3 regions of the Exiguobacterium artemiae 7-3 genome follow, and region 1 is predicted to be linked to each of the others. Evidence: a T-box and tRNA genes for the amino acid it is inferred to sense, from the RefSeq annotation. Region 1 holds a T-box; the other regions hold tRNA genes.
What was found. A T-box is a leader RNA that pairs with one kind of tRNA and senses whether it is charged. The one in region 1 lies ahead of leuS (leucine--tRNA ligase), so its partner is inferred to be a tRNA-Leu.
Positions count from the first base shown of each region.

Region 1 (2,240 bases):
CGACGTTCATGGGAAAAACAGGAGACGAGATGTGGGAAGAATTGATCGCGCAACACGATCTACCTCACTCGACGGAAGCATTACTGGCACTCGAACATGAATTATTCCAACAACATGCGAAACCGGAAGAATGTGGCTTAAAAGACGGAATCAAAGAACTGATGGAACTGGCACGGATAGAAGGATACCGGATCGCGATCGCTTCCTCAAGTTCACTCGAAAAAATTAAACGGGTCATTACGCATTATGGATTAACGGTCGATGCGTACACGAGTGGATTTGAAGTACCACGTTCGAAACCCGACCCGGCAGTTTTTCAGCTCGCGGCAAAGCGGATTGATCAAACACCTGACACCTGTATCGTCATCGAAGATGGAGCAAACGGGATGATTGGTGCGAAGAAAGCGGGAATGGAAGTCATCGCCTTGCTTGACGACCGGATGCCGGCACAAGTTTTGCAACATGCGGATCATGTGGTTTCGTCTCACGCCGAAATCGGAGAAATTTTACGCAACCGTTGACGGTAAGGGAAGGTTCAGCTTACACTTACAAATAGATAGTCCATTGCGACGAACTGAAGTAGTAAGGGAGTCATTCCGTTTTAGAGAGCTGGTGGTCGGTGTAAACCAGTCGGAATCGTCCGTGAACTCGTCAGGGAGCATGATTCGTGAAACCAAGTAGCGAACTCCGGTCCTTCACACCGTTATCTGTGAATCAAGTGGTCTGCTTCTGCAGACAACGTGGGTGGTACCGCGGGAGACAAACCGGTCTTTCGTCCCTATTCCTAGGGGCGGAGACCGGTTTTTTGTATATTCAGAGGAGGAATAGAGATGCCGTACAATCATCGTGAAATCGAACCAAAATGGCAAGCGCGCTGGGAACAGGACAATGCGTTCGTCACAACAGAAGATCCGGAAAAAGAAGGATTTTATGCGTTAGACATGTTTCCTTATCCATCGGGAGCAGGACTGCATGTCGGGCACCCGGAAGGATACACGGCAACCGATATCCTCGCCCGGATGAAACGGATGCAAGGTTACAACGTCCTTCATCCGATGGGATGGGATGCGTTTGGACTCCCGGCAGAACAGTATGCCCTCGATACAGGGAATGATCCGCGGGAATTCACAGCGCAAAACATCGAAACGTTTAAACGTCAGTTAAAAGACTTAGGGTTCTCTTACGATTGGGATCGTGAAATCAATACGACGGATCCGAAATATTACAAATGGACGCAGTGGATTTTCACGAAGTTATATGAACAAGGATTAGCATTTGTCGACGAAGTAGCCGTCAACTGGTGCCCGGCGCTTGGAACCGTGCTTGCGAACGAGGAAGTCATTGACGGACTGTCCGAGCGTGGCAATCATCCCGTCGTCCGTGTCCCGATGCGGCAGTGGGTCTTGAAAATTACGGAATACGCGGACCGTTTACTCGAAGATTTAGATGATCTTGACTGGCCGGAATCGGTGAAGGAGATGCAACGGAACTGGATCGGAAAATCGGAAGGTGCGGAAATTGACTTTACGATTGATGGTCATAAAAAACAAGTGACAGTCTTTACGACACGTCCGGATACAGTGTTCGGCGCCACCTACCTTGTCCTTGCACCGGAGCATCCATTCGTTGCGGACATCACGACAGCTGATCACGAAGAAGCCGTCAAAACCTACATCGCTTCTGTTCAGACGAAATCGGACTTGGAACGGACGGATCTTGCCAAAGAAAAAACAGGTGTCTTTACGGGAGCATTTGCCGTAAATCCGATTTCCGGCGAACGTCTTCCGATCTGGATTGCCGATTATGTGTTATCAACATACGGGACAGGCGCGATCATGGCCGTACCGGCACATGACGAGCGGGATCATGAATTTGCGAAACAGTTTGACCTTCCGATTATCGAAGTCGTAAAAGGCGGTAACGTCGACGAAGCGGCTTATACAGGAGAAGGCGAGCACGTGAATTCACAGATGCTCGACGGGCTTTCAAAACAAGAAGCGATTGAGACGATTATTGCAGAACTTGAAACAAATCAAGTCGGACGCAAAAAAATCACATTCCGGTTGCGTGACTGGTTATTCAGTCGTCAACGGTACTGGGGTGAGCCGATTCCGGTCGTCCACATGGAAGACGGAACGATGAAGACGCTGGATAAATCTGAACTTCCACTTGAATTGCCGATGATTCCGGAAATCAAGCCGTCCGGAACAGGTGAATCTCCACTCGCCCTTGCAGAAGAC
Region 1 is NZ_KK211190.1:779,572-781,811, forward strand. Features, by position in the region: gene P402_RS0104910 (HAD family hydrolase) at 1-521, shown strand, start outside; T-box leader at 561-783, shown strand; gene leuS (leucine--tRNA ligase) at 831-2,240, shown strand, end outside.

Region 2 (2,240 bases), 520 kb from region 1:
TTGCAGCAATACGTCGAGCAACTCTCGCTCGACGTGTTTGCTTTACCTTTTAGACATATTGCACTTTTTAACAATCGCTTACGGACGACTGGTGGACGTTATTTTCTGACGGATCATCATTTGGATTTCAATCGGAGCTATTTAGTCGACCGTCATATCTTTCGTGGAATCGTCATTCATGAGCTGTGCCACTACCATTTACACTTACGCGGAATGGGACATCGGCACCAGGATCAGGATTTTAAAGAGTGGCTACAACGATACGGAGGACTGCGCTACAGTCCGCGTCTGGAAGAAACGGAAAAAAAGAATCATCTTTATGAGTGTGAGAAATGCGGGACATTATATAGAAGAAAAAGAAAGATGAATCCGGAACGATACCGTTGCGGACGATGTCGTGGAAAGATTTTTTACAAAAGTAGTTGACGTTCATTTCGGAGCATGATAAATTATAGAAGTCGTCAAAACGACCGCAACTAAACAACTTCTCGTCACTAAAAACTTTTTTAAAAAAGCATTGACGAAGAGAAAGAAAGTTGCTAATATAGAAAAGTGTTCTGAAACGAACGTCACGTTCCGCAATAGCTCAGTGGTAGAGCAACCGGCTGTTAACCGGTAGGTCGTAGGTTCAAATCCTACTTGCGGAGCCATTATTTTTGGAGATGTACCCAAGTGGCTATAAGGGGCGCCCCTGCTAAGGGTGTAGGCCGGGAAACTGGTGCGAGGGTTCGAATCCCTCCATCTCCGCCAGACCTCTTATGTGAATTTGTTACTTGAGAATAGTTATCAGTTTTTAAATGGCCCGTTGGTCAAGCGGTTAAGACACCGCCCTTTCACGGCGGTATCACGGGTTCGATTCCCGTACGGGTCACCATTTCGGAGGATTAGCTCAGCTGGGAGAGCATCTGCCTTACAAGCAGAGGGTCGGCGGTTCGATCCCGTCATCCTCCACCATTTTAATTTCATACTTAAGTTTCACAAAAATGTGGTCCTGTGGTGTAGCGGTTAACATGCCTGCCTGTCACGCAGGAGATCGCGGGTTCGAATCCCGTCAGGACCGCCATTTTTGGGCTGTGGCCAAGTGGTAAGGCACTGGATTTTGATTCCAGCATGCGAAGGTTCGATCCCTTCCAGCCCAGTTTTTCGTGTCATTAGCTCAGTTGGTAGAGCATCTGACTTTTAATCAGAGGGTCGCAGGTTCGAATCCTGCATGACACACCATTTTATTTTTTAATTCCTAACTTTATATTTGCGGTCGTGGCGGAATGGTAGACGCGCTAGGTTGAGGGCCTAGTGGTGGCAACACTGTGGAGGTTCAAGTCCTCTCGACCGCACCATATCGCACCCTTAGCTCAGCTGGATAGAGTACTTGACTACGAATCAAGGGGTCGGGAGTTCGAATCTCTCAGGGTGCACCATATTTTGTTTGCTTTTGACGGGCCTATAGCTCAGCTGGTTAGAGCGCACGCCTGATAAGCGTGAGGTCGGTGGTTCGAGTCCACTTAGGCCCACCATTCAATTTTATAATCTCATGGGGCCTTAGCTCAGCTGGGAGAGCGCCTGCCTTGCACGCAGGAGGTCAGCGGTTCGATCCCGCTAGGCTCCATTTGTTTATCTTTATGACGAACTTTGAAAACTGAACGATGAGGCAAAAAACGTATCTTCGGATACAAACAATGAATGAAGCGCAAGCTTCGTCAACGTGACTTCGGTCACAAAAACGAGCAAGTCAAACACTTTATGGAGAGTTTGATCCTGGCTCAGGACGAACGCTGGCGGCGTGCCTAATACATGCAAGTCGAGCGCAGGAAGCTCACGGAACTCTTCGGAGGGAAGTGAGGGGAATGAGCGGCGGACGGGTGAGTAACACGTAAGGAACCTGCCCCAAGGATTGGGATAACTCCGAGAAATCGGAGCTAATACCGAATAGTTCTTCAGACCGCATGGTCTGATGATGAAAGGCGCTCCGGCGTCACCTTGGGATGGCCTTGCGGTGCATTAGCTAGTTGGTGGGGTAATGGCCCACCAAGGCGACGATGCATAGCCGACCTGAGAGGGTGATCGGCCACACTGGGACTGAGACACGGCCCAGACTCCTACGGGAGGCAGCAGTAGGGAATCTTCCACAATGGACGAAAGTCTGATGGAGCAACGCCGCGTGAGTGATGAAGGTTTTCGGATCGTAAAACTCTGTTGTAAGGGAAGAACAAGTACGAGAGGTAATGCTCGTACCTTGACGG
Region 2 is NZ_KK211190.1:255,382-257,621, forward strand. Features, by position in the region: gene P402_RS0102295 (SprT family protein) at 1-426, shown strand, start outside; tRNA gene P402_RS0102300 (tRNA-Asn) at 576-650, shown strand; tRNA gene P402_RS0102305 (tRNA-Ser) at 659-750, shown strand; tRNA gene P402_RS0102310 (tRNA-Glu) at 800-874, shown strand; tRNA gene P402_RS0102315 (tRNA-Val) at 879-954, shown strand; tRNA gene P402_RS0102320 (tRNA-Asp) at 988-1,063, shown strand; tRNA gene P402_RS0102325 (tRNA-Gln) at 1,068-1,139, shown strand; tRNA gene P402_RS0102330 (tRNA-Lys) at 1,146-1,221, shown strand; tRNA gene P402_RS0102335 (tRNA-Leu) at 1,252-1,337, shown strand; tRNA gene P402_RS0102340 (tRNA-Arg) at 1,342-1,418, shown strand; tRNA gene P402_RS0102345 (tRNA-Ile) at 1,438-1,514, shown strand; tRNA gene P402_RS0102350 (tRNA-Ala) at 1,534-1,606, shown strand; rRNA gene P402_RS0102360 (16S ribosomal RNA) at 1,738-2,240, shown strand, end outside.
Region 2: it encodes a tRNA-Leu, which carries the amino acid that the T-box ahead of leuS (leucine--tRNA ligase) is inferred to sense. The anticodon was not compared.

Region 3 (2,240 bases), 1.6 Mb from region 1:
CATTACGTTGAATTGGTTTTTTTCCGCGCCATGCACCCGATAATGAACCAAACCGTGTTTTAAATTCACGATTACTAAGGGAGAGCAACGGAATCAGTAACGGTTTGACCTGTTCCGGATCAGGTTGCAGTTCGCTGTGTTGTGTCGCATGTTTTTTCCGGTTGTATGGACAGACTTGCTGACAGGTATCGCAACCGTATAACCGATTTCCTAAAGCATATCGGAAGTGTTCAGGAATCAGTGTCTTCGTTTGTGTGATGAAGGAGATACACCGTTTTGCATCGATGACACCAGGTTCAATCAGTGCATCCGTCGGACAAGCATCGAGACATTTATTGCACGAACCACACAGTTCTTCTACAGGTTCGTCCGGCGGAAGATAACAATCCGTGATCAGTTCACCGAGATATAGATAAGAACCGTGCTCTTCACTGATGATGGAACAGTTTTTTCCGCTGAATCCAATACCGGCTCGTTCGGCGACCGCACGATCGACCAGTTCTCCCGTATCGACCATCGAACGCGATCGGGCTCCCGGGTTCAGCTCTTGAATTTTTTCTTCCAGCAATGTCAATCGCTGCTTCAGAGCCTGATGGTAGTCCAGTCCCCAAGAAGAACGTCCAAAAATCCCGCGCCGTTCTCCTTCTTTTCCACGCGGAGCATCTTTGAGCTTACTTGGATAAGCGACGGCGATTGCGATAATGGAGACGGCATCATCCAGCAACAGCGTTGGTGTCGTCCGCCGTTCAAGATCAGGCTCTTCAAATCCAGAAGCATACCCTTTTTCTTGTTGTTGAATGAGACGCTGTTTCATCACTAAAAAAGGATCAGCTGTCGTAATACGGAATTCATCAATACCAATCTCTTTGGCATACATCTGCAATTCTTTTTTCAACAATTCCCACTGCATCGTATCTCTCCTTTCGCTTGTTTATCTCCATGCTAAACAAAAAGAGCAAAGTGTCAATTAAAAACGACACGTTGCTCTTTTTAGGTAAGCGGGTGAAGGGAATCGAACCCTCATCATCAGCTTGGAAGGCTGAGGTTTTACCACTAAACTACACCCGCAAGATACCGGTGGTCGGAATCGAACCGACACTCCAAAGGAACACGATTTTGAGTCGTGCGCGTCTACCAGTTCCGCCACACCGGCACAATCTCTTGCATAAACATTAAATTAGGAATTGGAGGCGCCAGTCAGAATCGAACTGACGATAGAGGAGTTGCAGTCCTCTGCCTTACCACTTGGCTATGGCGCCACTCATTGGAGCGGAAGACGGGATTCGAACCCGCGACCCCGACCTTGGCAAGGTCGTATTCTACCACTGAACTACTTCCGCACAAAAGCTGGGCTGGAAGGGATCGAACCTTCGCATGCTGGAATCAAAATCCAGTGCCTTACCACTTGGCCACAGCCCAATAATAAAAGGGCGACTGATGGGAATTGAACCCACGAATGCCGGAATCACAATCCGGTGCGTTAACCACTTCGCCACAACCGCCATAATAATAGAACAGGGGCAGCAGGAATCGAACCCGCGCTGACGGTTTTGGAGACCGTAGTTCTACCGCTAAACTATGCCCCTAAAAGTGGTGGGGGGGGGCGGATTCGAACCGCCGAACCCGAGGGAGCGGATTTACAGTCCGCCGCGTTTAGCCACTTCGCTACCCCCCCACAATGGGAAAATCATCTAAAAATCATATGGTGGCTTTGGACGGAATCGAACCGCCGACACGAGGATTTTCAGTCCTCTGCTCTACCGACTGAGCTACAAAGCCATACTAAAATTTTTCGGTAAATAAAAATGGCGGTCCTGACGGGATTCGAACCCGCGATCTCCTGCGTGACAGGCAGGCATGTTAACCGCTACACCACAGGACCGTATGTAATTGCGGGGGCCGGATTTGAACCGACGACCTTTGGGTTATGAGCCCAACGAGCTACCAGACTGCTCCACCCCGCGCTAATAAAAATGGTGACCCGTACGGGAATCGAACCCGTGATACCGCCGTGAAAGGGCGGTGTCTTAACCGCTTGACCAACGGGCCATCTTGAAATTGAAAATGTTATGGCGGAGAGCAAGGGATTCGAACCCTTGAGACGCTTGTGACGCCTACACGATTTCCAATCGTGCTCCTTCGGCCACTCGGACAGCTCTCCATTGCATGTGGTGAAGAAGTAATATAATGGCTCCGCAAGTAGGATTTGAACCTACGACCTACCGGTTAACAGCCGGTTG
Region 3 is NZ_KK211190.1:2,350,631-2,352,870, forward strand. Features, by position in the region: gene queG (tRNA epoxyqueuosine(34) reductase QueG) at 1-910, opposite strand, end outside; tRNA gene P402_RS0113175 (tRNA-Gly) at 998-1,068, opposite strand; tRNA gene P402_RS0113180 (tRNA-Leu) at 1,073-1,153, opposite strand; tRNA gene P402_RS0113185 (tRNA-Cys) at 1,186-1,259, opposite strand; tRNA gene P402_RS0113190 (tRNA-Gly) at 1,266-1,340, opposite strand; tRNA gene P402_RS0113195 (tRNA-Gln) at 1,348-1,419, opposite strand; tRNA gene P402_RS0113200 (tRNA-His) at 1,430-1,502, opposite strand; tRNA gene P402_RS0113205 (tRNA-Trp) at 1,516-1,586, opposite strand; tRNA gene P402_RS0113210 (tRNA-Tyr) at 1,592-1,675, opposite strand; tRNA gene P402_RS0113215 (tRNA-Phe) at 1,704-1,779, opposite strand; tRNA gene P402_RS0113220 (tRNA-Asp) at 1,807-1,882, opposite strand; tRNA gene P402_RS0113225 (tRNA-Met) at 1,891-1,964, opposite strand; tRNA gene P402_RS0113230 (tRNA-Glu) at 1,975-2,049, opposite strand; tRNA gene P402_RS0113235 (tRNA-Ser) at 2,071-2,161, opposite strand; tRNA gene P402_RS0113240 (tRNA-Asn) at 2,189-2,240, opposite strand, start outside.
Region 3: it encodes a tRNA-Leu, which carries the amino acid that the T-box ahead of leuS (leucine--tRNA ligase) is inferred to sense. The anticodon was not compared.